DNA from 3 places in the Idiomarina sp. OXR-189 genome. Region 1 is predicted to be linked to each of the others. Evidence: predicted binding sites of a transcription regulator. Region 1 holds the regulator's gene; each other region holds the start of a gene.
The links. The regulator MetJ, encoded in region 1, represses methionine synthesis genes. The targets are predictions, from matches to a motif close to TAGACGTCTAGACGTCTA.
Positions count from the first base shown of each region.

Region 2: msrA (peptide-methionine (S)-S-oxide reductase MsrA) is a predicted target of MetJ. The motif match lies at 9,544-9,561, and genes of this name have one in related genera.
Region 3: metK (methionine adenosyltransferase) is a predicted target of MetJ. The motif match lies at 1,948-1,965, and genes of this name have one in related genera.

Region 1 is NZ_CP139706.1:2,474,675-2,485,551, forward strand. It holds gene UM402_RS12170 (SPOR domain-containing protein) at 1-431, opposite strand, end outside; gene argS (arginine--tRNA ligase) at 438-2,180, opposite strand; gene priA (primosomal protein N') at 2,288-4,498, opposite strand; gene rpmE (50S ribosomal protein L31) at 4,666-4,878, shown strand; gene UM402_RS12190 (malic enzyme-like NAD(P)-binding protein) at 5,121-6,365, shown strand; gene metJ (met regulon transcriptional regulator MetJ) at 6,362-6,685, opposite strand; gene UM402_RS12200 (bifunctional aspartate kinase/homoserine dehydrogenase II) at 6,873-9,314, shown strand; gene UM402_RS12205 (penicillin-binding protein 1A) at 9,337-10,877, opposite strand, start outside.
Region 2 is NZ_CP139706.1:613,964-624,840, reverse strand. It holds gene hslO (Hsp33 family molecular chaperone HslO) at 1-352, shown strand, start outside; gene der (ribosome biogenesis GTPase Der) at 413-1,852, opposite strand; gene bamB (outer membrane protein assembly factor BamB) at 1,859-3,088, opposite strand; gene UM402_RS03010 (YfgM family protein) at 3,088-3,699, opposite strand; gene hisS (histidine--tRNA ligase) at 3,704-4,981, opposite strand; gene ispG (flavodoxin-dependent (E)-4-hydroxy-3-methylbut-2-enyl-diphosphate synthase) at 5,054-6,172, opposite strand; gene UM402_RS02995 (RodZ domain-containing protein) at 6,221-7,330, opposite strand; gene UM402_RS02990 (tetratricopeptide repeat protein) at 7,351-7,806, opposite strand; gene UM402_RS02985 (bifunctional tRNA (adenosine(37)-C2)-methyltransferase TrmG/ribosomal RNA large subunit methyltransferase RlmN) at 7,840-8,976, opposite strand; gene ndk (nucleoside-diphosphate kinase) at 8,989-9,420, opposite strand; gene msrA (peptide-methionine (S)-S-oxide reductase MsrA) at 9,595-10,140, shown strand; gene UM402_RS02970 (IscS subfamily cysteine desulfurase) at 10,137-10,877, opposite strand, start outside.
Region 3 is NZ_CP139706.1:2,189,361-2,200,237, reverse strand. It holds gene UM402_RS10825 (YqgE/AlgH family protein) at 1-185, opposite strand, end outside; gene gshB (glutathione synthase) at 246-1,190, opposite strand; gene UM402_RS10815 (16S rRNA (uracil(1498)-N(3))-methyltransferase) at 1,201-1,932, opposite strand; gene metK (methionine adenosyltransferase) at 2,048-3,193, shown strand; gene tkt (transketolase) at 3,284-5,284, shown strand; gene epd (erythrose-4-phosphate dehydrogenase) at 5,285-6,304, shown strand; gene UM402_RS10795 (phosphoglycerate kinase) at 6,332-7,513, shown strand; gene fba (class II fructose-bisphosphate aldolase) at 7,546-8,610, shown strand; gene UM402_RS10785 (DUF481 domain-containing protein) at 8,621-9,406, shown strand; gene UM402_RS10780 (methyl-accepting chemotaxis protein) at 9,527-10,877, shown strand, end outside.

The sequences.
Region 1 (10,877 bases):
GCACGAACCTGCGACTCTAACCCCGCCATAGCAATTTGGGCGCGCAAACGCTCAGCGTCAGACTGCTGTCGGAATGAGCCGCACTGCATAAGTTTTTGTGGTCCCACTTCGCGTTCAGGCACGTCGACTTCGACTTCTTTGCTTTCCAGCTCTTCAATATAGCGCCAGCGCTCAGCTGACTTCTCCGGAAGCAGGTCCGCCGGAGGTGCCTGAACTTCAGGTTGGTTGGCCTGTTCCTCAGACTTGCCGCTAATAGACACCAGAAAATAGACAAAGCCAGCAATAATTGCGACCGCAATAATCACGATAGCCCAGGGGACTGGCTGTCTGTCACTAACCGGTTTTGCACCACGCTGAGTTTTCTTATTGCTGCCTTTTTTCTTCGACGGCTTGCGCTTGTTTTGTTTCGGCTTACGATTCGCGTAATCCATACTCAACTACATTTTCTCCAGCGTTGGAATACCCAGTAAATCTAAGCCCTGTTTCAAGACATTGGCCGTTAACCTTGCCAGCTTCAAACGACTGTTGCGCAGTGCTTCGTCTTCCTGATTCAAAATTGGGCAGGCTTCGTAGAAGCTCGAGAAACGCCCCGCCAAATCAAACAAATAACCGCATAAAAAGTGCGGCATGGCTTTATTCTGCACCTGAACCAACACCTCGTTGAAACGAACCAGTTGGTTTGCCAGCGCAAGTTCACGCTCGTCGTCTAAAATGAAGTCGGCACTTTCATCAAAGCCGGTCTCACCCAAACGGTAAAAAATACTGTTCACACGGGTAAAGGCGTACAACAAATACGGGGCCGTATTGCCTTCGAATGTCAGCATGTGATCCCAGTCGAAAATGTAGTCGCTGGTGCGGTTTTTCGATAAATCGGCGTATTTCACCGAGCTAATGCCAACCACTTCAGCAACGCGTTTTTGCTCGTCTTCGGTTAGGTCCGTTGTTTTTTGTTGCAGCAGCTCCAGTGCGCGGCGCTCCGCTTCGTCCAGCAAGTCGGCCAGCTTAGTCACACCACCGTCTCGACTCTTGTATGGCTTACCGTCTTTGCCCATAACCGTACCGAAACCGTAATGGTCCAGTTTAATATCACCTTCGACAAAACCGGCTTTGCGAGCCAGTGTAAAAATCTGATCAAAGTGCAATGACTGACGCGCATCGACAAAGTACATGAGGTGGTCACCGCCTAAGACTTTTTGGCGATATTCAATAGCTGCTAAGTCAGTGGTTGCATACAAGTAACCGCCGCCTTTTTTCTGAACAATAATTGGCAGAGGCTCGTCTTCTTTGCCTTTAAATTCTTCTAGGAAAACACACTGTGCGCCCTCGTCTTCCGTTAACAGCCCTTTTTCACGCAGATGCTCAATAACGCCCGGCAGCTTATCGTTGTAGGCACTTTCTGCCATCACGTCGTCGCGCGTTAACTTAACACCTAAACGGTCGTAAACGTCCTGACAATGGCTGAGAGATACATCAATAAACTGGTTCCAAAGCTTCAGGCAATACTCGTCGCCAGACTGCAGCTTCACCACCAACTGACGCGCGCGGTCAGCAAACTCTTCGCTTTCGTCGAAACGTTGTTTCGCCGCTTTATAGAAGGTTTCCAGGTTGCTCAGTTCGTACTCTGCTGACTGGTTGTCCAGCGCTTCCATGTACGCCAGCAACATACCAAACTGAGTCCCCCAGTCACCGACATGGTTTTGACGAATGACTTTATGCCCTAAAAACTCGCTGACCCGAGACACTGCGTCGCCGATAATGGCTGAACGTAAATGACCAACGTGCATCTCTTTCGCCAGGTTTGGTGACGAGTAGTCAATAACAATGGTTTCGCTATTGTCAGCAACATCGACGTTCAGGCGGTCGCTACTGAACATCGCGCTCAACTGATCTTTCAACTGGTCTTGTGAAATCGTGAAATTAATAAAACCCGGTCCGGCAATATCGGTTTTTGCCAGCAACGTATTTTCTGGAATCGCCTCAATAATGGCTTCGGCTAACTGACGCGGGTTCGACTTAGCAGGCTTCGCCAACATCAGTGCGAGGTTCGTCGCAAAATCACCGTGCGATTTGTCTCGGGGACGGTCCAACTTAATGTTTACTGGGAGATCATCAGGCAAAGTGCCCTGTGCTTTAAGTTGACCAATCGCTTCGGCCAGTAACTGTTCAAGTTGTTCTTTCATTAATGCGACTACCTGTATGAAAAATCGAAGAGGAAATTCAAGACGCTCAAATTCAAAGCGTATAGTTTAATCGCTACGCCCGATAAAAAAAACCGCTTAAGTGTTAATCAGCTAAAGTCTTGTGGGTCGATATCCAGCGACCAACGTACTTTCTTCAATAACGGCAAGGCGTTAATTTGCGGCAGCAAGTGCTCAATAAGCTGGAATCGCAGCTTCCTTGAAGGACAATGTAACAGCAATTGATACCGGTAACGACCGGCTTTACGTTCCATCAGGGCCGGCATTGGGCCTAATAAAAAAGCCCCTTCTACGTCGGGCATTAACTGCTGAATTTGAGTCATTGCCTGTATGACCGCGTCGCGGTCGGTTGCTTCTGCCCGAAACAGCGCCAAATATGAAAATGGCGGCAGCTCACTTTGCTGACGCTCAGCAAGGGCGGTTAACGCAAAATGCGAATACCCGTTGTTGAGCAAGTCCTGAATGAGCTCATGTTCAGGGTGGTGGGTTTGCAATACCACTTTACCCGCTTTATGTTCTCGCCCGGCACGCCCGGCGACCTGGGTATACAGCTGCCCCAGGCGCTCTGCTGCACGAAAGTCGGCACTGTAAAGCGCGCCGTCGACATCCAGCAAAGCGACCAAAGTAACATTGGGAAAATGGTGCCCTTTCGCCAGCATTTGCGTGCCCACCAGAAGCGGGTACTCGTTATTAGTCGCTTTTTGCAGGTATTCGTCCAGCTGACCTTTGCGACGTGTAGAGTCCCTGTCAATACGCAGCACACCACGCCCCGGGAACATTTCTTTTAACGTGTGTTCCAGCTGCTCGGTGCCGACCCCATGCGAAATAAGCTGCGGCGAACCACACGAACCGCATTGTCGCGGTATTCGTTGCTGGCTACCACAATGGTGACACTGCAGTTGCTGGTGAGTCTTATGCACGGTGTAATAAGCGTCACAGCGGTGACACTGCGCCAGCCAACCGCACTCGTGACACATCAATGCCGGTGCAAACCCGCGACGGTTTAAAAACAGTAACACCTGGTTGCCGCGCTCAATTTCGGTTTGAATTTGCTCCTGCAACGCTTTTGAAATACCCGCTTTTACCGGTTGCTGTTTCAAGTCAATAAGCTCGTGCTTGACCATTTCCGCGCCGCCGGCTCGCTGACCCAACTTAAGCCAGTGGAAGCGTTTACTCACCGCGTTATTTAATGTTTCTAATGAGGCTGTCGCACTGCCCAATACCAGTGGTATGTCTAAAAGCGCCGCACGCTTCGTGGCTAAGTCCCGCGCATGATACCGAAAGCCGTCCTGCTGTTTGTAAGACAAGTCATGCTCTTCATCCACAACAATAAGACCCAGCTTCTGGCAGGGGGTAAACACTGCCGAACGGGTGCCAATAACAATGGCAGCATGGCCGTGCTTTGCATCCAGCCAGGTATTTAAGCGCTCGCGGTCACTCATGGCAGAGTGCAGCATCACCACAGGCACATCGAAGCGTTCTTTAAAGCGTTGCAGGGTCTGCGGTGTCAAGCCGATTTCAGGCACCAATACCAACACTTGCTCACCACGTTCCAGCACTGGCTGCATGGCTTGTAAATACACTTCTGTTTTACCACTGCCGGTAACCCCCTCCAGCAACAACGTACTATGCTTGCGCTGCTGGTTAATGGTCGATACCGCCACAGCCTGCTCGGTATTCAGCGAGTGACCTTCCTCACGCAATACCGTCTGCTGACTGCGCCAGTCTTTCGGCTTCTTCGGTGCCCGTTCCTGAACGGTTATCCAACCTTTGTCCTGCAACGTTCTGAGCACCGCCGAGCTTACGCCAATATCACTTAAGTCACTGCGCCGCAGCGGTTGGTGCTTCAGAGCGGCCAACACCTGCTGTTGTCGTGTTGCCCCTTTCAAGTCGTTAATGGACTGTGCCAGCCCCAAGTCGGTTAACGCGTAGAAGGTTTCGGTTAAATACTCGGGTGCATCGCCTTTTCGCAACAGCACCGGTAAACTGTTTGCCGCAGCGTCTCCCAACGAATGATGGTAGTAATCGGCCGCCCAGTTGACGAGCTGCCACACATCGTCTGGCCACAACCGATTAGAGTCGAGCACGTTTTTTACGTATTTCAGCTCAAATTCAGGCGCAGGATCATTTGCTTCACTGACAACATAGCCAACCAGCTGACGTTGTCCGAAGGGTACGCGCACTCTTACGCCCTGCGGCAATGGCTCAGGGCTGTTGCACAGGTAGTCATAAGTTTGTCTAAGAGGCAGTGGCAACGCAATTTTATAGCGCCGCTCACCACTGGTATTGGCTTGCGTCATGGCTCTATTTTGAAACGCGGACACCGATAATACAAGGCAATAGATTCTGCTTGATCACAAGCCGTTGATCGCTTAAAATGCGCGGCTCTTAAATCATTGATGTTTTTTTGCGCATGGTGTTCGGCTTTGGATCGAATGGCGATGCGGCCCATAACTGAGGTAACCCCATGAAACAAGGTATTCATCCTAAGTACGAAGCAATTAACGTAACTTGCTCTTGCGGCAATAAATTTGAAACTCGTTCTACCCGCACCGAAGACTTGCTGGTTGACGTATGTTCAGAGTGCCACCCATTCTACACTGGTAAGCAACGTGTAATGGACACTGGTGGTCGTGTCGACAAATTTAAGAAGCGTTTTGGCGCTCTGGGCAAGAAATAAGCCTAAGAAAAGCTATAGAAAACGCTACTTTAGAGTAGATTTATTAGAAAAGGCGCTAAACAGCGCCTTTTTTGTTTCCCGCACCGCTGAAAAGCCTATTGTTAAAGAAAAGTTAACCGGTGTACTTTTAACCACCCTAAAAGTTTACTGCCAGCTAACTTACGGGAGGTATGATTTGTTTCTTCACTGAGAAGCGATAGACTGTCATTATTCTCAGTAACGCAAATTGGGCAACGCACCTCATGACTGACTTTCGCCAACAGGCACTGGACTACCACGAATACCCAACCCCCGGAAAAATATCGGTTGAGCTCACCACCCCCGCTGAAACCAGTAAAGACTTAGCATTGGCATACAGCCCAGGTGTTGCCGAGCCCGTGCGAGAAATAGCACAAGACCCGGACAATGCCTATCGTTACACCGCAAAAGGCAATATGGTCGCGGTTATTTCCAACGGCACCGCTATTCTTGGTTTAGGTAACTTAGGTCCGTTAGCCTCTAAGCCGGTTATGGAAGGTAAAGCGCTGTTGTTCAAGCGCTTCGCCGGGCTGGACTCAATAGATATTGAGGTGAGTCACCGCACCACACAGGACTTTATCAATACGGTCGCTAACATTGCCGATACCTTCGGTGGTATTAACTTAGAAGATATTAAAGCGCCCGAGTGCTTCGAAATTGAACAAGCGCTAATTGAACGCTGTAATGTCCCGGTTTTTCACGATGATCAGCACGGTACCGCCATTGTTACCGCTGCCGGTATGCTCAACGCACTGGAAATTCAGGGTAAAAAACTGGCTGACTCACGCATTGTTTGTTTAGGTGCCGGCGCTGCCGCTATTGCTTGTATGGAGTTGCTGATTAAATGCGGCGCTCAGCGCGAGCACATTTATATGCTCGACTCAAAAGGCGTTATTCATACACGCCGCGACGACTTAAATGAGTACAAGCAACTGTTTGCAAACAACACCGACAAGCGCACATTAAAAGACGTAATTGACGGTGCAGATATTTTCGTTGGCGTGTCGGGCCCCGACCTATTAAGCCCGGAAGAGTTAAAACTCATGGCACCCAACCCGGTGATATTTGCCTGCTCTAACCCTGATCCGGAAATTAAACCTGAAGTAGCAATGGCTGCGCGGGATGACCTCATTATGGGGACAGGTCGCTCTGACTATCCAAATCAGGTGAATAACGTACTTTGCTTTCCGTTCATGTTCCGTGGGGCGTTAGACGTACGGGCTACCGCTATTAATGACGAAATGAAAGTGGCAGCGGTAGAAGCTATTCGCCAACTCGCCAAAGAAGAAGTACCGGACTCAGTACTGAAAGGCGCAGGAGAAAAGTCGCTAACCTTCGGCAGAGACTACATTATTCCTAAACCTATTGATCCACGTTTGTGTCAGCGCGTTGCCCGCGCAGTTGCGGAGGCCGCAGTGAAGTCCGGCGTCGCCAAAATCGATATGCCGGACAATTATATGATGGATTAATCGTCCAATTCGTCGTCGGTGGGGATGGGCAAACCACGTTTTTCCAGCTCATCTCGCACCGCTTTTGGTATTTTCTCAGGGTTCGTTTTTTTCAAGTCATCGTCTGTGGGTAACGGCTGCCCCGTAAAAGCGTGTAAAAAAGCCTCACACAGTAGTTCGCTGTTGGTAGCATGGCGCAAATTGTTAACCTGACGGCGAGTTCGCTCATCCGTAAGAACTTTCAGTACGCGGGTCGGAATAGACACCGTCACTTTTTTTACCTGTTGGCTCTTACGACCATGTTCAGCGTATGGGTAGATATATTCACCGTTCCACTTCATTATTTTTGCCCTGCGTTATAACAAAACCACATAAGTTATATTGAATTGTACCCAACTGAGCCGCCCCGTCAATTTTTATCCGTCTAGATGGCTAAAAATTGCTGACATTTGCGTCACAATATTTTAGCCTTAAGGAAATAGCGCTTTCCAAAGCCACAGTAGACGCAGAGTTATTAAGGAAAATGGGATGACAGACGTACCGATCACTGACGCAGAAAAACAAAACGTGGCTGACAGCGTGCAAGTACATAAATTTGGCGGCAGCAGCTTAGCAGACGCATTCTGTTACCGCCGCGTTGCGCGTATTGTAACAGAATACGCCGGCGCCAGTGATCTCGTTGTGGTTTCGGCGGCTGGCGACACCACCAACCGCATACTTGCCATTATTAACGCCAAAGACAATCCAGGCGACACGGCATCTATTTTACTTGACCAACTCGAACAGTTTCAGCAGGGGCTTATTACAGAGTTATTAAGTGGCGACCTCGCTGAACGACTACTAAAGCAATCTTGCACAGACTTTGCCCGTTGGCGACAATGGCTGGCCGGCGAAGAAACGATAACGCACAACGCAGAGCTTTTATCTTACGGTGAACTTTGGTCTGCCCGCTTACTGGCAGCCCTGTTACAAAAGCAAGGTACGCGCGCTGACTACATCGATGCCCGTGACTTCTTATTGGCCGCCGATGCCCCTGAACCCGTTATTCAGGTCGAAAAATCACGCGAGAATTTGCTCAAACGTGTCGCGCCCCACTCAGGCACCCGTTTTATTGTCACTGGCTTTATCGCACGCGGTTTAAATGGCGAAAGCCTGACATTGGGTCGTAACGGCAGTGACTACTCCGCTACCTTGGTCGGCAGTTTGCTCGACGTAAAACAAGTCACGATTTGGAAAGACGTTGCCGGTGTTTACTCAGCCGATCCGCGCAAAGTCGAACGAGTTGTCAGCTTGCCTACGCTCGACTGGACAGAAGCCGAAGAATTGGCTCGTCTGGGCAGCCCGGTTCTGCACCCCAGAACTTTTCAGCCGGTCGACCGTAACCGCATGGTCATTTCCGTTCGTTCCAGTTTGAAAGTGGAAAACCAGAAAACCCGCATTGGTCAGTTCCACGACACAGAGCCTCGCGGCAAAGTATTCACGTCGCTTTCTGAAGTGTTGCTGTTTAAAGTACAGCTGCACGACAAAGCACTTGTTAAAAAGCTCGACGAGCTGGACTTAACGCCACTAGTCAGCTGGGTAGAGCCGGAAAATCACACGCAGTATTTGGTCTTTCATCAAAACCATGCTGACTACCTTAACGAGTGGCTCGACAAGGTCGATGCCAACGATGCCATTACACAAATTCGCGGCTACTCAATGCTGGCCATTGTGGGCAACCGTATTCAGGAAACTGATCAGTTTTCGACCTTCAAGCTGCAGCTGTCTGAGCAAAAAGTTCGTCGCTTCGTACTCAGTGAAAAAGGTGATTCTGCCGTTGCTATTTTAGAGCAATCACTCGACAGCCGACTGCTTAACCGCCTGCACAGCCAGCTCTTTAACTATCGCCGCAGTTTGGGTGTTTTAGTGATTGGTCGCGGCAATATTGGCAGTGCCTGGCTCGAGTTGTTCCGTCAACAGCGTGACCGCATTAACCAAGTCATGGACGTACGGGTTATTGGCATTGCTAACTCACGCCAGCTTTGGCTGGATTACAACGGGGTCGACTTAGGTGAGTGGGCCAGCGACTTTGACCGTTTGGCACGCCCTTATGTGTTAACCGAACTGCTAAGAGAGCTACCTAACGCGCCTTATGACGAACTTGTCGTTATTGATTTAACCGATGCCAAACAGATAGCGCAACTGTACCCAAGCTTGTTTGCCAACGGCATGCACATTATTAGCGCCAACAAGCGCGCAGGCTCGGCCGACGAGGCTTTGTACCGCGAAATACGCACCATTCAACACGAGTACAAACGCGAGTGGCTATACAACACCACGGTTGGCGCCGGGCTTCCGCTTAACTATGCCATTAACGACCTGCGTAACTCAGGCGATGAAATTCGCAGTATTTCTGGAATATTCTCAGGCACAATGTCCTGGTTGTTCGAAAACTTCACCAAAGGCGTCAACTTTAGTGACTTAGTCAAAGAAGCCAAGACCCGAGGTTACACCGAGCCGGATCCACGCGAGGATCTCTCCTGTCAGGACTTAGTCCGAAAACTGCTTATTCTTGCGCGCGAAATTGGCTTAAAACTCGACTGGCAGGACATACAGGTTCAGTCCTTGGTGCCAGAGCATTTGCGGGACATTTCTGCGGCTGAGTTTATGGATAAAGTAACGGACATGGATGAACCTATGAACCAAATGCTGGAAGAAGCAGCGAAAGACGGAAAAGTCCCTCGCTTACTGGCCAGCTTTTCGGTGAGCCAGGACAATAAAGTCACGGCAAGCATTGGTATTGAATACATACCTGAGGGCGATATGCTGGCGAACCTTATTCCAGGCGAGAATATCTTCGTGATTTACACAGACTGGTATTCGGAAATGCCATTAGTAATTAGCGGCCCCGGAGCCGGCAAGCACGTCACAGCCGGCGGGGTGCAGTCAGACCTTAACCAGCTACTTGGGAAGCTGTCTGTCGGTCATTAATTTTCGGTTCAATAGGCGGGCGTTAAAACAACCCGCCTTCATCTTCGAAAATATCATCGTTGTTACTGTCGCCGCGAACGTACTCCGTAGGCTCTGTACCTCTAATAAAGTACTCGAACCGTGAGGTATAGTCGTTTTTACGCGACAGTTTGCCCGTTTCTAAATCGATACGAACATTCACCACGCCCGGCGGTATGCTGAACTCTCGCGCCGGGTATTCAGGAATCGCTTTTTCCATAAAGAGTATCCAGCCCGGTAAAGCTGTTTTTGCGCCGGCTTCACCGCCTGTTATCGCTTGCTGGCTAGAATCAACTTCAGGGTGCTTACTGGTGCGTCCCAGCTTTCTTGAAACGTCATCAAAACCAACCCAGGTGGTCGTCACTAAGCCTGAAGTGAAACCCGAGAACCAAGTGTCCCGCACGTCATTGGTGGTACCGGTTTTACCGGCAATGTTACGACCCACTTCCTGAGTAATAGGCTTCGAACGCTGAATACGCCAGGACGTACCATTCCAGCCGGTGCCATTTGGCCAGCTGCCACCACCCCAAACGGCAGAGTTCATTGCCTGCTCAACCAAAAACGCGTTCTGTTCGCTAATAACTTGAGGAGCTGGCTTTTCGCAGTCGTAACAAGCCCGCACCGGATCAGCCTTATAAACCGTATTGCCATCCATATCTTCAATCCGGTCGATAAAGTACGGTTCGACTAAAAAGCCGCCATTCGCAAATACCGCATAGGCCCGTGCCACTTCCATTGGGGTCATCGATAACGAGCCCAGTGACAGCGATTCATTTTCAGGAATGGTATCTCTTTTTAAACCAAACTTAGCAATGTGGTCGGCAACTTTCTCAACACCAACCTCGCGAATTAAGCGCACAGATACCACGTTTTTAGACTTCGCCAGGCCTTTTCTCAAGCGAATAGGCCCTTCATAGACCTCGGGCGAGTTCTTTGGACGCCACGCAATGCCTGACCCCGGGTTCCATTGGTTGATGGGTGCGTCATTGACCAACGTTGCTAACGTCAATCCTTCTTCAAACGCCGCTGAATAAATCAATGGCTTTATGTTCGACCCCACCTGACGCTCGGCCTGCAGCGCCCGGTTGTATTGACTCAGAGTGAAACTATACCCACCAACGACGGCAGCCGCGGCGCCATCGTCTGGTCTTAGCGACGCAATTGCTGAACTCGGCTCGGGTATTTGCGCTAAACGCCATTGCTCGTTAACGGTGCGCAACCAAATAACGTGTCCCGGCTGCATAATATCGGATGCGGTTTCTGGTGGCTCGCCCTGACGCTCTTCATTGAGGTATTCGCGCGCCCAGTGCATCGACTCCCAGGGCAAAGTAACAGCACCAGCGCCTTTGACCATCACAGTTGCCGTCTGCTCCTCAACGCCAGTAACAACAGCAGGTGTTACATCGCCAATGCGTTTCAGCTGCTCTAAATACTGCTCTATTTCTTCTTGAGGTAACGCTTCCTGGCCTTCTTCTTCAGACCAGAGAATACTGATAGGTCCGCGATAACCGTGACGTTCGTCGTAGCTATGCAGGTTATCCCACA
Region 2 (10,877 bases), 740 kb from region 1:
TGACGGTGAACACGCAGCGGGAATGTTATTGCAACGGCTACCGTCTTCCGGTCAAGACCTAACGGGCTTCGAACATTTGGCCACACTGACAGACACTATTACCGCCAAAGAGCTCTACACTGTGCCGGCAGAAGAGCTACTGCACCGTTTATATCATGAAGAAACCGTGCATTTATATCCAAGCCAACCTGTCAGTTTTGTCTGTGGTTGCTCTCGCGACAAAACGCTGAATGCATTAGCGTCAGTTAAACCTGAAGAGTTGAAAGAGATACTGGATAGAGACGGCGAAATCGTCATGACTTGTGACTATTGCCTGACAGAGTATGTTTTTAAACCTTCTGACTTTAACTAAACTTATTACCTGACGCAAAAAAGCCCGACATTTATCGATATCGGGCTTTTTATTTTCTGTTTACTTCTTCTTTTTCAAAAACTTCATTAGACGCTTTCGCTTGCGCTGCTGCGACAGCGTTAATTGGTTTTTCTTGCCGGCAAATGGGTTTTTCGGCTCTTTGAATTCAATTTTTATTGGTGTGCCCATAATACCTAATGCTTTTCTAAAGTAGTTCATTAGGTAGCGTTTATAAGAGCCTGGTAAGTCAGTCACCTGGTTGCCGTGAATAACAACTCTTGGTGGGTTATAGCCACCAGCGTGTGCGTATTTTAGCTTCACTCGACGCCCACCCACTAATGGGGGCTGATGCTCTTCTTGTGCCATTTCCATTATTTTGGTCAGTTTAGACGTACCCACGCGTTGCGTTGCACTGGCATAAGCCTCTTCAACTGACTCAAATAGATGACCAACCCCCGTTCCATGTAACGCAGAAATGAAATGCAAGCGCGCAAAATCAACAAAACCTAAGCGACGATCAAGCTCACGCTTTATTTCTTCTTTATGGTCAGTTTCTAAGCCGTCCCACTTATTCACTGCAATAACGATAGAGCGACCCGCATTAAGCGCGAACCCAATTAGGTTCAAGTCTTGATCCGTAATGGTTTCTCTCGCATCGATGACAATAAGCACCACGTTAGCGTCTTCAATTGCCTGTAGGGTTTTAACCACAGAGAACTTCTCAATGGCTTCTCCAATACGACCTCGCCGACGAACGCCTGCAGTATCAATTAAGATGTACTCGCGATCGTCACGCTGCATCGGAATATAGACCGAATCTCGGGTAGTGCCTGGCATATCGTAAACGACAACCCGCTCTTCACCCAGAATTCGGTTAGTCAGCGTTGATTTTCCCACGTTAGGTCGACCGACAATCGCCAACTTAAGTGGCAAGGCCTCATAATCGATCTCATCGTGTTCGAGATCTTCAGAGTCCTCTTTCGTCGATGCAATAACATCGGGGTAATCATCAGCCAACGGCTTAAAGCAGGTTGTTAGCAATTGCTCAACACCACGCCCATGAGCAGCGGCAATACCGTATAGCTCACCCAGAGAAAGAGAATAGAAGTCTGCCATTGCGGAAGTGGCATCAATGCCGTCAATTTTATTACAGACTAAATAAACTTTTTTGTCTTGTTTGCGCAGATGAGTCGCTATGGCTTGATCACCAACTGTGACACCGTCACGTGCATCCACCATAAACAAAACGACATCGGCCTCTTCGACAGCCAGCAGTGATTGCTTAGCCATCTCTTCATCGATACCCTCTTCATCGCCATGGATACCGCCGGTATCAACAACTATGAATTGATAGCCGTCGTAGTTTGCTTGTCCGTATTTTCTGTCTCGGGTTAACCCGGGAAAGTCCGCTACCAACGCATCGCGAGTGCGTGTTAACCGATTAAACAAGGTGGATTTCCCAACATTTGGGCGCCCCACGAGCGCAACAACTGGTAGCATTATCTATTAATTTCCTGAGTTTATATCGAGGGCGATTATCTCGCCATCGCGTGTTTGTACATAAGCAACGTTGTCACTTACCACAGGCGCTGCATAAACGCCGTCACCACCAACATGGTAACGCCCTTTTATCTCACCTGAGTCGTCATTTAACCAATGTAAGTAACCTTCGAAGTCACCGACCAGTATATGGCCACGGTGTCTTGCCGGAGCTGACAATTCACGACCAAACAAGCGTGTATTACTCCAACGCTCAATACCACCGTTTTGGTCAAGTGCGTAAATATGGCTATTTACGTCCGTTAAAAAGATTCGACCTGCTGTTACCAACATGTTTTCGAACGACTTATAATCGCGCTTCCAGCGGACTTCGCCACTCATTAACTCAAGCGCGACCAATTCGCCGTTATAAGCAACCATATACAGAGTGGTTCCTTGTGAAGCTGGCGCAGCGTCAACGTCGGCTAAACGCTCAAGCTCTGTACCACCACTGGCTTCACCAATCGTTTGAGTCCAGGCTTGCTGACCACTTTCAGAAATAAGCACCATGCCATTACCGTTACTGTCGCCAACAATGACACCACCACTAATAATTGCCGGAGCTGAAGCACCTCGAACCGACAACATTGGTGTTTGGTACTCATACTCCCACTGCTGTTCGCCCGTTGAAGCATCAAGGCTAATGACTTTACCGCCACCCGTGTGAACAACGACTCGACCTTCACCGACGGCCGGGTCAGACATTACTTCGTTACCCACTTCGGTATGCCAAACCAGCTCACCGGTTTCCGCATCTAACGCAATGACATCACCATTTTCCGTGCCCAGAAAAACCGTGTCGTACTGCGCAACTAAGCCACCTGAAATTCTTGCGGGAAATGGGCTGGCGAACAGGCCGTCAAACCAACCTTCATCACGAGCTTCATCAAAGGTGATGAGGTTGCGTAAGTCAATTTGCCAAACTTTATCGCCATTGGTCTTGTCCATTGCACGAACAATACCTGCGCGGTCAGCGGCGTACACATTGCCGTATTCAACAACAGGGTTTAACCGAGAGAAATATTCACCAATACCGCTGCCGACTGACTCGCTCCAAAGTACCTTTGGAGTGACTTCAGCATTAATCGGCTGCAAGGTCGCAAACTTTGGCTCTTCGTCTGAGCTAGAGCAACCAACAGCAATGAGCGCTGCTGATAATAACGCGACACTTTTTACCAGAGATTTAATAGACTGCATTATGATTTAGCCAAACTGTTGATTTTCATTTGCAGCGCAGGAGTCAGAGACTCATCCGCTTCTAAAGCGCGCTGATAGGCTGCACGAGCGTCTTCGTTCTGACCTTTATCGGCCAATATGTCACCTTCAATTTCAGCTGCGTACCCTTGGTAAGCCTCGGGGTAGGAGCCACGAACCAATTCAAGTGCGGTATCCGCCTGGTCTTGAGCAACTAGAACACGCGCCAAGCGAATGCTTGCTAACGCTTTAATATTGTTGTCTTCAGCGTTATCTACCACCAGCTGCAGTGACGTTACTGCCGTTGCAAGATCGTCTTTACTGACGGCTTCTTTCGCCAACTGCAGAGCCACTAAATGAGCATAGGTATTGTCGGAGTTGTCCGATACGAAGCTCTGAGCTTCTACCAACGCATTCTCGCTACCTTCAGACAACGCTGTGGTTAATTGTTCATACTTTGCTGAGGCGAGTTGCTGTTGTTCCATGGTGTGCTGATCGTAAAAACGCCAGCCATAAAACAAACCAAAACCAATGACCGCACCGGCAACAATACCCTTGCCGTGCTCTTTCCAAAACTCTTTAATTCGTTCGACTTGTTGTTCTTCTGTATCCACCAGACTACCCTCTTGTCAGTGGCTGCAAACGTTCTATAAGCGCTTGCCAGCTCAAGGTTTCTTGCTGCTCATCAGTACGCAACGGTTTAACCGTTACTTGCTGTTGAGCGATTTCATCCGCACCAATAATCAAAGCGACTTCAGCACCCGATTTATCCGCTTTCTTCATTTGTTTTTTCATTGCGCCACCACCGCAATGCGTCACCAGCCTCAAGTCCGGTAACTCGTTTCTCAGCTGTTCGGCAATACGTGGTGCATTAAGTTCCGCTTCTTCACCTAAAGGCATTAAGTAAGCATCTACAGTGCGACGTGGCGTGAGCTTATTTTGCTCCTGAAGCAATAGCACCAGACGCTCCATACCCATAGCAAAACCGACTGCAGGCGTTGCCTTACCGCCTAGCTGTTCAACTAACCCGTCGTAACGGCCACCTGCACATACCGTACCCTGAGCGCCCAACGCTGTTGTCACCCATTCAAATACAGTTCGGTTGTAATAATCAAGCCCACGCACCAAACGCTCGTTTAAAGTGTACTTAACGCCCGCATTCTCTAACCGCATTGTCAGCTGTTTGAAGTGCTCCCGAGACTCGTCATCCCAGTAGTCAGACAACTTAGGTGCATTCTCAAGAAGCTTTTGTGTATTTGCGTCTTTACTATCAAGTATGCGTAATGGGTTTGTTTCCAGGCGACGCTGGCTGTCTTCATCCAACTCGCTTGCATAGTCACTTAAATAACTCCTCAACGCATCGCGATAATTCGCGCGTGCCTCGTTAGAGCCTAATGAGTTAAGTTGCAACTCTACCTGGTCAGCTATACCAAAAGCTTGCCACAAGCGTGCCGACAGCAAAATAACCTCGGCGTCGGCGTCAGCACTATCAATGCCAAAAGTTTCGATACCAAACTGATGAAACTGACGATAACGACCTTTTTGTGGGCGTTCGTAGCGGAACATCGGTCCCATATACCAAAGGCGCTGTATTTGGTTATACAACAAACCGTGCTGATTACCAGCACGGACGCAACTTGCCGTACCTTCCGGTCGCAACGTCACGCTCTCGCCGTTTCTGTCATCAAAGGTATACATTTCTTTTTCGACGATATCCGTTACTTCGCCGATAGAACGTTTGAAAAGCTGAGTGCTTTCCAGCACAGGCATACGGATTTCGCTATAGCCATAGCTGGCTGCGACATTGCGGATAATTGACTCAACTTGCTGCCAGGCTGGACTTTGATCGGGCAGCAAGTCGTTCATGCCACGAATTGCTTGTATTGTATTCGCCACGGAACCTTCTCGTTTTGGTTATCGCTACAAAAATAAGCGGCTATTATAAGGATTTTCGGGGTGCGGGTAAAATTAACCGTTAATTTCTTTTACGTCGATTTTATTAGCTTCTGCCGCTTTCACTTGTGCTCTAATTTGCGCTTCCAGCTCATCAACCAAATTCGAGTTGTCTAACCGCTGCTTTTGACGTTGACCGTCGATATACAGGCCGCTTTTATTCTTGGCGCCAGCTAAACCCACTTTAGAAACTAAAGCCTCACCTGGGCCATTCACAACGCAACCAATAACCGACACGTCCATTGGGGTCGTAATATCTTCGAGACGTTGCTCTAACTGATTCACGGTATCAATAACATCGAATTCCTGACGCGAGCAGCTGGGGCAAGCAATAAAGTTAATTCCGCGCGAACGAATGCGCAGAGACTTAAGAATGTCAAAGCCCACTTTAATTTCTTCGACCGGGTCTGCAGCAAGTGAGACTCTTAATGTGTCACCAATACCCTCGGCTAATAGCATGCCTAAACCAACGGCAGACTTAACGGAACCACTACGTTTGCCGCCCGCTTCAGTGATGCCCAAATGCAATGGCTGATCAATTTTCTTCGCCAGCAGTCGGTATGATTCTACGGCTAAGAAAACATCAGATGCTTTGACACTCACTTTAAAATCGTGAAAGTCGAGTCTGTCGAGAATATCGACGTGTCTCATCGCCGACTCAACTAAAGCCTCCGCGGTTGGCTCACCATACTTTTCCTGTATGTCTTTTTCTAACGAGCCACCATTAACACCAATGCGGATAGGAATATTTTTTTCTCGAGCCGCATCAACTACCGCACGAATGCGATCTTCTTTGCCAATATTACCTGGATTAATTCGTAGACAATCGGCACCGTACTCCGCAACTTTCAGCGCTATACGGTAATCAAAGTGAATATCCGTAACCAGCGGCACGGAACTACGCTGTTTTATTTCTCTGAATGCTTCAGCAGCGTCCATGGTTGGTACAGAAACCCGAACAATATCAGCGCCGGCGCTCGCTAAAGCTTCTATTTGCGCAACCGTCGCATCGACATCGGTTGTTTCCGTGTTCGTCATAGATTGCACGGCAATCGGCGCGCCATCACCAATAGGTACATTACCTACGTATAAACGGCGTGAAGGACGGCGCTTAATTGGACTTTCGTGCATCATATTACTTACTTAACCTCTACAACTATTCAGGTTCTATTATTTTAGCCATTACTCTGACATTGGCACAGTAAATCGTGCAACCCGTTCACGACGGAATTGGCTCATATCAACTTCATTACCGTCAAAGGTAATGACTGCCGCTTCCGGTTTGCACATTGTAATCGAAAACGGAGGCTCACCCGGAACCGCCATTGTATAACCAGCAGCTTTTACACCAACGGCCTGAGTTTCACCCTCAGCATCATCGACTTTCACCCAGCATTCCTGGCTGAATTCGAAGACTAAACGACTGACAGCAGCGTCCTCGGCAACCGCCTCTTGAGCAGGCGCTTCTTCCGCTGTCGGAGCGGCGTCAGTCACTTCGCTTGCTGGCTCTGTACTCTCTTCCGAAGCGTCTTCTGTCTGCGCAACTGAAGACTCTACCGTTGTTTCAGAAGCACTTTGCTCAGAGTTTTGTTCATTGTTTTCTTCTGCACCACTCTGTTCAGGACCCTGCTCAGAATTGCTCGACGCAAAGTTTGACTCGTTTATCGAGATATTTGTATCCGCTGACGATACGTCTGACTCTAGCACCGCCTCTTCAGTATTTGGCTCTATTTCTGGTTGTCTTGGCTCGGAGTCTATTTCAACTGCACTAACGTCAGCTTCATTATTACTTTGTGTTGCACTTTCAACGGTTGATGACTGTGCTGGCTCATCTGAACTCATACCTGAGTCCTGCCACCACCAAATCACTAAACCTACGACAATAATAATGACAGCGTAGGTAATCAGCATTAAACGGTTATCGCTTTCTTGATGCTTCTTGCGACGCGAAAAGCTCTGCATTTGTGTGCTTTGGACTTCCTGGTAACCTTTTGCTTTATAAGCAGCAAAAAGCTTCTCTTCATCAACGTCCAAAAGCTTAGCGTATGCACGCAAATAACCTTTTATGAAGGTAGGAGTAGAAAACGTTTCGTAATCATCCGCTTCCAAAAGCTCGATGATCTGTTTTCGCAAGCGCAGCTCATCAGCAACTTCTCGCTGACTCAGCCCTTTGGCCTCGCGCGCTTTTCTTAGAATTTCACCTGGTCCCTGAACTGGCTGTTGTTTTGTTTCTTGTGCCGCATCAGAGTCCGTTGAATTATTCTCTTTATTTGGTTCGTTTTCAGCAGTCATGATTGTTAGGGTGTTCCCTGTTAAGGCTGACTTGCGTAGTGGCCTTTGTTCTTTTCACACCGAGCCCTGTTTTGTTGGCTCTTTGTCTGAAAGGGATACTGAGTATCAAGTCTTACTTTATCGAAATACCCGAGCGCTTTTTCCCATTCTCCAGCCATACACAATGCAACCGCATAGTTGTTATACAATGCACCGCTCATAGGTTGCCATGATAATGCCTGTTGGTAAAGTGACAAAGCAGAATCTGTCTCATTTGCCGCTAAATGCCACTGCGCCAACGCAAATAAGGCATTTAACGAACGGGGATTACGTTTCATTGCTGCTTGCAAGTGCGGTTTCGCGAGCTCGAGTCTACCCTTGTTAAGGTAAGCTACACCAAGCTGTAACCGTACGTCTTTACTTACAGGCAATGGGTCATTGGAACTGGCGGTACAACCCATCAACGCCAGTGCTATCAATAGCAAAGCGGCTCGCATTATCACACTCCTTGTGGTTGCGATTCAGTGTTTTTACGAAGTCTTTACGGCAATAGCGTCGCCGCCGCGCTGCATTTGCTGACGCTTAAGAATACGTTTGGTCCGGTCTATGACATCACCAACTAGCTGACCGCAGGCGGCGTCAATGTCGTCACCACGCGTTTTACGAACCATAACGGTAAAGCCGTATTCCATAAGCACTTTAGCAAAGCGGTCAATACGCGAATTGCTTGAACGCCCGTAATCTGACCCCGGGAACGGATTAAACGGAATTAAGTTTATTTTACTCGGGGTATCTTTTAGTGTTTTTGCCAGCTCATGTGCTTGATCTGTTGAGTCATTCACATGGTCCAGCATGACGTACTCAACCGTGACTTTATGCTGAGCTTTGGACTGTTCAACATAACGCCGGCTAGACGCCAGAAATTCTTCAATATCGTATTTTTTATTGATGGGTACTATTTCATTACGCAGCTCGTCGTTTGGTGCGTGCAGAGAAATAGCCAACATCACATCAATGCGTTCGCGCAGTTTTTCAAGCGCAGGAACCACACCCGATGTACTTAACGTCACACGGCGCTTTGACAGGCCAAAACCAAAGTCATCCAGCATTAACTCCATTGCCGGAACAACATTGTTTAAGTTCAGCAGAGGTTCACCCATGCCCATCATGACAACGTTAGTAACAGGTTTAATACCCGTTTTACCGTAAGCACCCAGTAACTGGTTTACTCGCCATACCTGGCCAATAATTTCCGCGACCGTCAGGTTACGGTTAAAACCTTGTGCGCCGGTAGAGCAGAAAGTGCACTCAAGAGCACAACCGACCTGAGAGGACACACAAAGGGTTGCGCGATCGCGCTCCGGAATCCAGACCGTTTCTACGTCCTGGCCGTCAAACAGCGTCATTGCAAACTTTATAGTTCCGTCTGACGACTGCTGTTGTTCGCGAATTTCCGGAGCACGTATTTCTGCAACTTGCTTGAGCTTTTCACGCAATTTCTTGTTGAGGTTCGACATTTCGTCGAAGTCATCAACACAAAAATGATACAGCCACTTCATGACCTGATCGGCACGAAACGGCTTCTCTCCCATCTCGCGGAAGAACTCTCTCATTCCTTCGCGATTTAGGTCGAGTAAATTCACTTTTTTATCAATTGCGTTGGTCATAAAGCTCCGTTCTTAGCGTGTACGTGGGCAGATTTCTTCGTCGCTGAAGAAGTATGCGATTTCGCGCGCAGCTGTTTCAGTTGCGTCTGAACCGTGTACCGCATTTTCGTCGATAGTTTCAGCATAGTCGGCACGTAGAGTTCCTGCCAGTGCTTCAGCTGGGTTTGTTGCGCCCATGATTTCACGGTTTTTCAATACTGCATTTTCGCCTTCAAGTACTTGAACAACGATAGGGCCAGATGTCATGAACTCAACCAAAGCGCCAAAGAAAGGACGTTCTTTATGTTCAGCATAAAAGCCTTCTGCTTGTTCTTTGCTTAAGTGCATCATTTTTGACGCTACAATGCGAAGACCAGCAGACTCAAAACGGTTGTAGATAGCGCCGATAAGGTTTTTAGCAACCGCATCAGGCTTGATGATTGATAAAGTGCGCTCTAAAGCCATGTGTATTCACTCCAATAAAGATAGGAAAAATTAGTCGCGCGGATTATACGTGAGAATGCGTTTGAGATCGAATCCATAATGATTGTTTTTTCGTTCATTCTGATTTAGCATGACAAAACAAATTAGCCATATAGACGTCTATTTAGCTTTCAAATAGACAAAGAGGAGTAAATCATGGCAGCGAACAAAACTGAGCAAGCAACTCTCGGCGGCGGGTGTTTCTGGTGCGTGGAATCCGCCTTCTTACAAGTAAAAGGGATTGAATCGGTGAAATCCGGCTATACCGGTGGTCACACCGAAAACCCAACCTATGAACAGGTTTGTACCGGTGACACGGGTCATGCCGAAGTCGCGCAACTCACCTATGATCCTGAGCAAATCTCTTACCGCCAAATCTTAGAAATCTTTTTTACGCTGCACGATCCTACGCAGGTGAACCGTCAAGGTAACGACGTTGGTACTCAGTATCGAACTTCGATTTTCTATCATAACGATGACCAAAAGCAGGAAGCCGAGAGCATTATTGCGGAATTAGAAAACGACGGTGCCTTCGCTGACCCAATAGTCACCGAAGTAACCGAGCTGGATACCTTTTACCCAGCCGAGGACTATCACGAAAACTACTACGCAAGAAATCCGGAAAACCCATATTGCCAAGCGGTTATTTCACCGAAGCTGGCGAAATTCCGGAAAACCTTTTCAGGATTATTAAAAGACTAACGCTGCGCCAGGGTTTTATAGGTCGTCAAAATATGCTCAACCGCATGCTCAATATCGGCTGCGGTTGTGCTACGACCAAAACTAAAACGCAGTGAAGCATGAGCCAGCTCATCGCTGACACCAATAGCCCGCAGAACATACGAAGGCTCAACACTGGCCGAGGTGCACGCCGAGCCTGAGGATACAGCCAAGTCTTTAAGCGACATGAGCAGCAACTCGCCTTCAACATTAGCGAATTGCAAGTTCACAATATGAGGTACTCGTTGCGTGTCGCTGCCATTAAGCTTAATGCCCTCTTCCGCCAGTAACGGCGATAAAAACTGCTGACGCATACTCTCAAAGCGCTCAATGTCGCTGCTTAGGTTTTCAGCCGCAAGCTCTGCCGCCACACCCATACCTACAATTTGGTGCGTTGCCAAAGTGCCTGAGCGCATTCCCCGCTCATGTCCACCGCCGTGCATTTGTGCGGCAATACGAACACGCGGCTGACGACGCACGTACAATGCGCCAATGCCTTTAGGACCATACATTTTATGCGCAGAAATCGACATTAAATCGACCGGTGCGCTGGACATATCAATAGGTAACTTACCAGCTGCTTGTGCTGCATCAACATGAAACAAGGTGCCGCTCTCACGACAAATGGAGCCAATAGCGTTTATATCCTGAATAACACCAATCTCGTTATTGACCCACATAACACTGGCCAGAATAGTGTCTTCGCGCAGTGCCGAACG
Region 3 (10,877 bases), 290 kb from region 1:
TTATCCGGGTAAACAATTTCTAATTTATCCAGTAACGATGTTACGCTGAGCTCCGCAGGCTGGTTAATGACCAGCCCCATAGCGCCCTCTTCATTGTGCTCACAAATGTAGGTAACGGTCCGTTTAAACGCTGGATCGTTTAGCATGGGTGTTGCTATCAAAAAATGGTTTTGTAAGCTGTTCATCGATTCACCGACTCCTTAACGATAATCTCTACTTTCGATATGGGGGCGCAAAGAGGAAATTCAATTTAATTTCGACTCGGCAGCTTCAAACACCAATTCGGCAATATTGATATCGTAAGCGTTTTCAATTTCCCGCATGCAGGTTGGGCTGGTTACGTTTATTTCTGTTATACGGTCGCCAATGACATCCAGACCAACCAAAATAAGGCCTCTTTTTTTCAGTTCAGGTCCAACTTTACGTGCTAGCGCCCAGTCACTGTCGGAAAGCGGCTGTGCGCGACCGCTGCCGCCTGCCGCTAAATTACCGCGAGTTTCACCGGCGCTGGGAATACGAGCTAATGAGTAAGGCACCGGCTCACCATCAATAATCAGAATGCGCTTGTCACCGTCTTTAATTTCCGGCAAATATTTCTGAGCCATGGCGTAGCGCTGGCCTTTCTCGGTGAGGGTCTCAATAATAACGCTCAGGTTGTTACCGTCTTCGGTGACTTTAAAAATTGAAGCGCCGCCCATGCCGTCCAACGGCTTCAAAATGACATCGCCGTGCTTTTTGTGGAATGCTTTTATAACGTCTGCACGGGCACTGACCACGGTGTCAGCAATAGCGTCCGCAAACCACGAGGTGAACAGCTTTTCATTACAGTCACGAAGGCTTTGCGGCTTATTCACTACCAGGCTGCCACGATGTTCGGCAAGCTCTAATATGTGCGTGGCATAAAGGAATTCGCTGTCAAACGGCGGATCTTTGCGCATCATAATGACATCGAAGCTTTCCAAAGGCAGGTATTCGCTGTCACCAAGGTCATAAAAGTCAGTTTTTTGGTCGCGGACAGTGACCTCCTGTGCGAACGCCATCGGGTTTCCGTTGTCGATAACTAAGTCGCCCAGCTCCAGGTAGAAGCATTGATAGCCGCGCGCTTGTGCCTCGAGTAATAAGCGGAAGCTGGTATCTTTCTCGGTCTTTACGTCGGCGATAGGGTCCATCACCATTGCTAACTTTTTCATATAAACTCCTTTAGCGTAAATCGCCAAACTGATACTGCACAGCGGTTAAAGCAGAGAGCGCTGCGGTTTCTGTTCTTAATATTCTTGGGCCTAACTTCATGGGTTTAAAGCCCTGGCTTGCCGCGTTGCTGACTTCGTCATCGGTAAAACCGCCTTCGGGACCAATCAGTAACTGAATACCCTTGTCAGCTTGAGTATAAGATGACAGCGGCTGTTCTGCTGTTGGATCGAGCGTTAACCGCAAGCCGTCAAAGCTGTTGTTTATAAAGTTTTCTAGCGTCTGTGCCTGTTTAACGTCCGGTACTACACTGCGGCCGCACTGCTCACAAGCCGAGCGCACTATTTTCTGCCATTGTTGCTGTTTTTTTTCGAGCCTGTCACCGCTGAGCTTTACGCCGCAGCGCTCGCTAAACAACGGCGTAATTTCGCTGACCCCCAGTTCCACTGATTTTTGCAACACGAAGTCCATACGGTCGCCACGCGAAATAACTTGTCCTAAGTGCACATGAACCGGAGATTCAATATCGTTCGCTTCGGCTGCGGTTGCCTTAAAGGACGCAGACTTTTTCGCAACATGAGTGATGGTTGCCGGGTAGTTTTTGCCGTCCCCATTGAACAGGACAATGCTATCGTTTACGTTTAAACGCAGCACTTTGATCAAGTGTTGAAAACCGTCAGCACTCAGTTCGGCTTCAACGTTTAGGTCGATGGGATCAGGGTGATAGATCCGCGGTACTCGCATGCTATTTGCCTTATTCGGACTTTTAGACGTCCAGAAGTAGAAAAAAACAGAGTGATCGGTTACATTATGCAACCAGTATTGAGTGATTTCATCAAAATAAAGGAATAGTGGGCATATGTCACGTCACCTGTTTACTTCAGAGTCAGTGTCCGAAGGGCATCCGGACAAAATTGCCGACCAGATATCTGATGCGGTTTTAGACGCCATTTTAGCAAAAGATCCTAAAGCCCGTGTTGCTTGTGAAACTTACGTTAAAACCGGCATGGTGCTGGTTGGCGGTGAAATTTCAACAAAAGCCTGGGTTGATGTTGAAGACCTGGCTCGTCAAACCGTCAAAGACATCGGCTATCGACATTCCGATATGGGGTTTGACGGTGCGTCATGTGCGGTTTTAAACGCCATAGGCAAGCAAAGTGGCGATATTAATCAGGGCGTCGACCGTGCTCACCCTGAAGAACAGGGCGCAGGTGACCAGGGGCTGATGTTTGGCTATGCCTCGAACGAAACCTCCGTTCTAATGCCTGCACCAATTACTTATGCGCATCGAGTGATGCAACGTCAGTCGGAAGTGCGTAACAACGGCACGCTGGACTGGTTACGCCCTGACGCTAAAAGCCAGCTGACTTTTGTTTATGAGAACGGCAAGCCCGTCGCCATTGATACCGTGGTTCTGTCAACGCAACACAGAGAAGACATTACTCAGGAAACTTTGCGTGAAGCGGTGATGGAAGAAATTATTAAACCGGTATTGCCGGAGCAGTGGATTTCCAAAGACACGCAATTCCATATTAACCCAACCGGACGCTTTGTTGTTGGCGGACCTATGGGTGACTGTGGTTTGACGGGTCGTAAGATCATTGTCGACACCTATGGCGGTATGGCACGTCACGGTGGTGGTGCTTTCTCAGGTAAAGACCCATCTAAAGTGGATCGTAGTGCGGCTTATGCTGCACGTTATGTTGCTAAGAACTTAGTCGCCGCCGGTTTAGCGGAGCGTTGCGAACTGCAAATTTCTTACGCCATTGGTGTTGCGGAGCCAACCTCTATCAGCATTGATACCTTCGGTACGTCTAAGCACTCAGAGGAGCAATTAATTGCACTGGTGCGCCGTCATTTTGATTTACGTCCTTATGGCTTAATTAAAATGCTCGACTTAGAGCGTCCTATTTATAAGCAAACAGCGGCATACGGGCACTTTGGTCGTGATGGCTTGCCATGGGAACAAACGGACAAGGCTGCCGATTTACAGGCCGATATTTAGCCAGAAATTAACCAATAAATTTGCTTGTACCCCCTGAAATGTGGAGAATACGCGCATCGCAAGTTGCTCTTCATCCTCAGGGGGTTTTTCATGTCAGATCGTCAATATCTCGCCAATGCCATCCGTGCACTCAGCATGGACGCAGTTCAAAAAGCCAAGTCGGGACACCCCGGCGCGCCAATGGGCATGGCAGATATCGCAGAAGTGCTGTGGCGTGACTACCTAAAGCATAACCCGAATAACCCGGACTGGGCTGATCGCGACCGCTTTGTGCTGTCGAACGGTCATGGCTCTATGTTGATATACTCATTGCTGCATTTGACGGGTTACGACTTAAGCATTGATGATTTAAAACAATTCCGTCAGCTGGATTCTAAAACCCCTGGCCACCCCGAGTATGGTTATACCCCTGGTATTGAAACGACGACCGGCCCTTTGGGTCAGGGTATTGCTAATGCTGTTGGTATGGCGTTGGCAGAGAAAGTACTTGCGGCACAATTTAATCGCGAAAACTACAATATTATCGACCACCACACCTACACATTCTTGGGTGATGGTTGCTTGATGGAAGGCATTTCTCATGAGGTATGCTCTTTGGCGGGCACCCTAGGTCTTGGCAAGCTGATTGCGTTTTACGACGACAACGGTATTTCAATTGACGGTGAGGTTGAAGGCTGGTTTACCGATAATACTGCTAAGCGCTTTGAGTCTTACGGTTGGCAGGTTATTGAAGCGGTTGACGGTCATGACGCACAAGCAATTACACAAGCTATTGAAGAAGCACGCTCAGAAACTGAGAAGCCAACACTGATTATCTGTAAAACTGTTATCGGTTTTGGTTCGCCGAATAAGCAAGGCTCTGAAAGCTGTCATGGCGCACCTCTGGGTGACGATGAAATTGCAGCTACTCGCAAACAGTTGAACTGGTCGCACGATGCCTTTGAAATCCCTGCTGATGTCTATCAGCAGTGGTCAGCAAAAGACAAAGGCGCAGCGGTGGAGTCATCGTGGAACAAGCGTTGGGTGGCTTATGAACAAGAGCACCCAGAGCTCGCAAAAGAGTTGAAGCGTCGCCTGAATGGCGAGCTGCCGGAAAACTTCTCGACAACCGTTTTTGACTACGCACAAAAACTACAGAACGCACCGGAAGCCATTGCAACGCGTAAAGCGTCGCTGAATGTATTAAATGAGATGGGTCCAAAATTGCCGGAACTGTTAGGCGGTTCAGCTGACTTAGCCGGCTCTAACCTGACGTTGTGGGAAGGTGCCAAGGGCGTTACCGCAGACGACGCTAGTGGCAATTATGTTTACTACGGCGTGCGCGAGTTTGGTATGTCGGCCATTATGAACGGTGTGACGCTGCACGGCGGCTTCAAAGCTTATGGCGCGACCTTCTTGATGTTTATGGAATACGCACGTAATGCGGTTCGTATGGCGGCGTTAATGAAACAGCCAAGTATCTTTGTGTATACCCACGACTCTATTGGCCTGGGTGAAGATGGTCCCACACACCAACCGGTTGAACAGTTAGCAAACTTACGTCAAACACCGAACTTGCAATGCTGGCGCCCATGCGACCCTGTGGAAACCGCAGTAGCCTGGGGGGCAGCAATACAAAGCAGTAAAACACCGTCGGCATTGGTGTTTAGTCGTCAGGGAATGCAGCAGCAAGAGCGTGACGAAGAGCAAGTAGCAAGTATTGCTCGTGGTGGTTACATCCTGAAAGACTGTGAAGGTCAGCCTGAAATTATTTTCATTGCGACTGGCTCGGAAGTGGATTTGGCCGTTGAAGCCTATGAGCAACTCTCTAAAGAAGGGCGTAAGGCGCGCGTTGTTTCAATGCCATCGACTAATGTGTTTGATATTCAAAGCGCTGAATATAAAGAGTCGGTCTTACCGGCAAACGTAACACGCCGTGTTGCAATTGAAGCGGGTATTACCGACTTTTGGCTGAAGTATGTTGGCTTAAACGGTGAAGTAATAGGCATGACCACTTTTGGTGAGTCAGCGCCTGCCGGTGATTTATACAAGCACTTTGGCATTACCGCTGAAAGCGCTGTGGCCGCTGCCAAACGTTTATTGGACGCGTAAATGAGCAAAGCTGTTCGTATCGCAATTAATGGCTTCGGTCGTATTGGCCGAAGCTTTTTGCGTGCGCTTTATGAAAATGGTTACCGAGACAGTATTCAGGTGGTGCTAATCAACGAACCAGCGGCTTCGGAAGCGATAGCTCACCTACTGAAGTACGACTCGAGCCATGGTCGCTTCGGTTTCAAAGTAACGCAATCAAATGATGAACTCACGGTTGCCGGTGATGATATAGCCTTAGCTCATGAAACTGAAATTGAAGCGATAGACTGGCGTTCCTATAACGTCGATTTTGTTGTCGATTGCACAGGGGTTTACGGTTCTCAGGACGACGGTCAACGTTATATAAAGCAGGGTATTAAGCGGGTGCTGTTTTCGCACCCCGGTAAGCCCGATGTCGACTTTACCGCCATTTACGGCGTGAATGAAAACGAGCTTTCCCCCGAACATAAAGTGATTTCCAACGGCTCTTGTACCACGAACTGTATTGTTCCGGTTATTAAAGTGCTGGATGACGTTTTTGGTATAGACTCAGGTGCTATCACTACGATTCACTCGGCAATGCACGACCAACAGGTTATAGACGCTTACCATCCAGACTTACGTCGTACGCGTGCCGCAGGCCGTTCCATTATTCCGGTCGATACAAAATTAGCGCGCGGCATTGAACGTATATTGCCGCATTTAGAAGGACGCTTTGAAGCCATTGCTGTGCGGGTGCCAACCACCAATGTGACCGCAATGGATTTAAGCGTTACGCTAAATAATGATGCGACGCTGCAAATGGTCAATAAAGTGCTCAAAGAGCATAGCGCTGGTGCGTTGCAGGGCATTCTGGATTATACCGAAGAGCCACTGGTTTCTATCGACTTTAACCACGATCCTCATTCGTCAATTGTGGATGGTACGCAAACTCGCGTTAGCCATAAGCGGTTGGTAAAGCTTTTATGCTGGTGTGATAACGAATGGGGCTTTGCGAATCGGTTACTGGATACGACTCGCAAAATGGCCGAACAGATTTAATCTGAATTTAAAGAAGAGAGGTTTTAGATGTCTGTCATAGCAATGACCGATTTGGATTTATCAAATAAGCGTGTACTGATTCGCGAAGACCTGAATGTGCCGGTTAAAGACGGCAAAGTCGCATCAGATGCTCGCCTGAAAGCGGCTATTCCAAGCATTAAAGCTGCGTTGGACGGCGGCGCGAAGGTTATGGTTATGTCCCACCTGGGCAGACCGACCGAGGGCGAATACGATGCGCAGTTTTCAATGCAGCCGGTTGTAGACTACTTGGCAGATGCTCTCGATTGCCCGGTACGTTTGTGCAAAGACTATCTTGATGGCGTTGAGATTGAAGCGGGCGAGCTGGTTATTTTTGAAAATGTACGTTTCAACGTTGGTGAGAAGAAAAACGATGATGAGCTGGCGAAGAAGCTAGCTGCCTTATGTGATGTCTATGTTATGGATGCTTTTGGCACAGCGCACCGTGCGCAGGCATCGACTCATGGTGTTGCTAAATACGCACCGGTAGCATGCGCTGGCCCGTTGTTGGCTGCGGAGTTAGACGCTCTTGGCAAAGCATTGGAAAACCCGAAACGCCCATTAGTGGCTATTGTTGGTGGCTCTAAAGTATCAACGAAACTAACGGTGCTGGAGTCATTAAGTGGTGTTGTTGACCAGCTTATTGTTGGCGGTGGTATTGCTAATACTTTCGTAGCTGCTGCCGGTCATAATGTCGGTAAGTCGCTATATGAAGCCGACCTCACAGACGAAGCCAACCGGTTAGTTGAACAAGCTAAAGCCAAAGGCGGTGATATTCCGTTACCGGTGGATGTTGTAACAGGCAAAGAATTCAGTGCCGAAGCAACAGCTGAAACAAAAGCAGTAGACGCAGTTGCCGATGATGACATGATTTTTGATATTGGCCCTAAAACAGCAGAACAACTGGCTTCTATGCTGACAAATGCCGGTACCATCGTATGGAATGGTCCGGTTGGCGTATTTGAATTTGAGCAGTTCGGTAATGGCACAAAAGCCATTGCGGATGCCATTGCCAATAGCGATGCTTTTTCTATTGCAGGCGGAGGAGATACCCTTGCCGCCATTGATCAATATGGTATCGCTGATAAGATAAGCTATATTTCAACAGGTGGCGGAGCATTTCTGGAGTTTCTGGAAGGCAAAACTTTACCCGCAGTGGCCGTTTTAGAAGAGCGCGCAAACGACGCCTGAACCCAAGTTTTATAATTTAAAGGAGTATTTTTATGGCCCTGGTGTCATTACGACAGTTATTGGATCACGCCGCCGAACACGATTATGGTGTACCGGCGTTTAACGTAAATAACCTTGAGCAAATGCGTGCCATTATGCAGGCAGCGGACGCAACCGACAGCCCGGTTATTGTTCAGGCTTCAGCGGGCGCACGCAAGTACGCGGGTGCTCCTTTCCTGCGTCACTTAATTCAGGCTGCGGTTGAAGAGTGGCCACATATCCCTGTGGTTGTTCATCAGGATCACGGTACGTCACCGGCGGTTTGTCAGCGTTCCATTCAATTAGGCTTTAGCTCAGTCATGATGGACGGTTCGTTGCTGGAAGACGGCAAAACGCCTGCTGATTATGACTATAACGTTCGAGTCACTAAGCAAACCGTAGAAATGGCACATGCGTGTGGTGTTTCAGTTGAAGGTGAACTCGGCTGTCTGGGCTCGCTAGAAACAGGTGAAGCGGGTGAAGAAGACGGCGTTGGCGCTGAGGGTAAGTTGTCACACGATCAGCTACTGACAGACCCTGAAGAAGCCGCGGAGTTTGTTAAAGCAACCAATGTGGATGCTTTGGCGATTGCTTGTGGTACGTCTCACGGTGCCTACAAATTTACGCGCCCACCGACAGGCGATATTTTGTCCATTGATCGCATTAAAGAGATCCATCGTCGTATTCCGGGTACACACTTGGTGATGCATGGTTCATCATCTGTGCCTCAGGAATGGCTGAAAGTTATTAACCAATTTGGCGGCGAAATTCCTGAAACTTACGGCGTTCCGGTTGAGCAAATTCAGGAAGGCATTAAAAACGGTGTTCGCAAAGTCAACATTGATACTGACTTACGTTTAGCCTCAACGGGTGCTATCCGTCGCCACTTGGCAGAGAACCCATCAAACTTCGACCCGCGTAAATTCTTAGCGGCAGCAACAACGGCGATGGAAGAAATCTGTAAAGCGCGTTATGAAGCCTTCGGTTGTGCAGGCATGGCAAGTAAAATAAAACCAATAACACTAGAAACCATGTTCCAGCGCTATGAAAGCGGTGAATTAAATGCAATTGTAAAATAAAGGGGTTAATGTGCGTTTATCAGTATTGTTTGCAAGTTTATTTTTGTCAGTTTCGGCCAGTGCTCAAACCTTCATGTTTGATGACGCTGACGATATGGATACCGAAACGGTTGAAGAGTGGGAAGCAAGTGCTGAGTTTGGCCTGCTTTACACGTCGGGTAATACCGAGACTGAAAGCTTAAAAGGCAAGCTTAATATATCGCGAGACGTCCAAAATTGGCGTCATAAAGGTGTTATTGACTACTACACGGCTGAACAGGAAGACCAGTCAACCGGTGAGTCGATAGAAACCGCTGATCGTATGTTTGTGTCGGCTCAGAGCAACTACAAGTTTTCACCGGACAGTCGTTCATCGTTGTTTGTATTTGGTTCTTATGAAGAAGACGAGTTTAGTGGTTACGAGTACCAGGCAACGGTAGCAACCGGTTATGGTGCGCGTTATCGCTATGATGAAGACATTTACGCCGACTATGAAATTGGTCCTGGTTACTCTCGAACCAAGCCAATTCAAATTGAAGGTGAGCCCCCTGTTGAATCTGAAGGGCAAATGATTCTTCGTTTGGCGGGTAACCTGGACTGGAAAATTTCCGAGAATTCAAAGTTCAATGCATTGCTGTCATCTGAATTGGGTGAAGACAACACTAAGAGTAAAGCAGAAGTCTCATTGTCATCGAACATTAACAGTTCACTAGCAATGAAGTTTTCTGTCAGCGGAACGCACAACTCAAACGTATCTGATGAAAGCATTGAAAAGCTGGATACGGAAACGGCTGTTACTCTGGTTTATACGTTTTAAGGTCTATTCAGACTTAATTGTTCCTAAAAGGCCGCGTTGAGTAAATCTTCGCGGCCTTTTTCATAAAATTGTCATAAAAGCGTCTTAAACTGACCGCATTATTCAAAGCGGTTTGACGTTATGCGCGTATCCACATTCAGTCGAGTTTCTTCTTTTGTTTTACTTGGGTTGTCGCTGTTTTTTTTAACGGTTCTGTTTTGGTCGAGCAACAAGCTCAACACTATTGAGGATAAGCAGGCAACTTATTCGTCAGTAAAGCAAAGTCTGATGGTTAATGTGGTTACTGATCTAAGTGGCTACCTGCAGTCCGGAAATACCTTACTGCTTACTGACGCCCAAAAGGCAGTAGAGCACGCCGAAACTAAATTGGTTGACTTAGGCTTTGATAAAAAATCCGATGTTGTTAACCAGCTCCAGTCTATAAATACCAGAATAGGCAAAGATTACCGATCAGTTGGGAAGCTCTCTGGGCAGGAAACTGCTTTGCTTTTTAATGCTGAGCGTTCATTGTCGAATGAACTTTCCCGGTTATTTGATTACGCCCGAAAAGGAATTGCAAACAGCCCGTCCGCCAGCCAAAAGTATGCTCAGGTTGGTAGTGACCTCATCCTATTAATAAATGAGCTTGTTCATACCCGGGAGCGTTTGTTTAATGGAGAAGTTGAGCAGGATGTTCTTCAGCAAGTTCTTAACTCGATCAAGCAAGAAATAAATAGGTTGGAGGGGTTACCAGCACTGGGCGTGAAGGAAGAACTGCCTGACCAGTCAATGATGCTTGTTCAACGTGAGGCGAAAGAGCAGGGCCCTACAATAATCTCGGAGATGGCCAGTCTGGTTAACCGTTACCCACGAGAGTTATCGTCCACTTTAGAGTTAATAGCCAAACGAGAGCAGGCATTCAAAAGTATCTCAGAAGACATTGCGCAAATTCAGGCAATAGCAGTAGCTGCTGAAAAGCAGCTTATCGACGTTCAGCAAGAACAACTTTTACAAATAAAGATAACCATTGTAGCGTTAGTTGCCGCTTTACTACTCTTTGCTTTAATTAACTTTTTGTTGCTAAAACAAATGGTTTTGACGCCTCTTCGAAGTTTGCGTAACGCTATGCAGCAACTCCTCGAACAGCAACAGCTTACCTACTTACCCGGTGCGGATAAAAGAACAGAATTCGGAGAAGTCGCCAAGTTTTTTAATGGTATTCTTGAGCAAACAAAGTCCAGTGAAGCGCAGAAGTCTCGTCAAATGTCTGTCGTAAATGACGCACTTAAAACGGTAATACAAGAGTTGCAGGAGCTGGTCTCATCGTCACATAAAACGCAAACATCGGCAGAATCAACGATTGAGGGCATTAATCAGCTCAATGAGCTGACGACCTCTTTAAATAGCTGTACGGCAGCGCTTGAGCAAAATGCGTTAGGTACACAAGAGTCGATGCAAGTAAGCCGGGAATACATCAGAAAACTGAGTGATG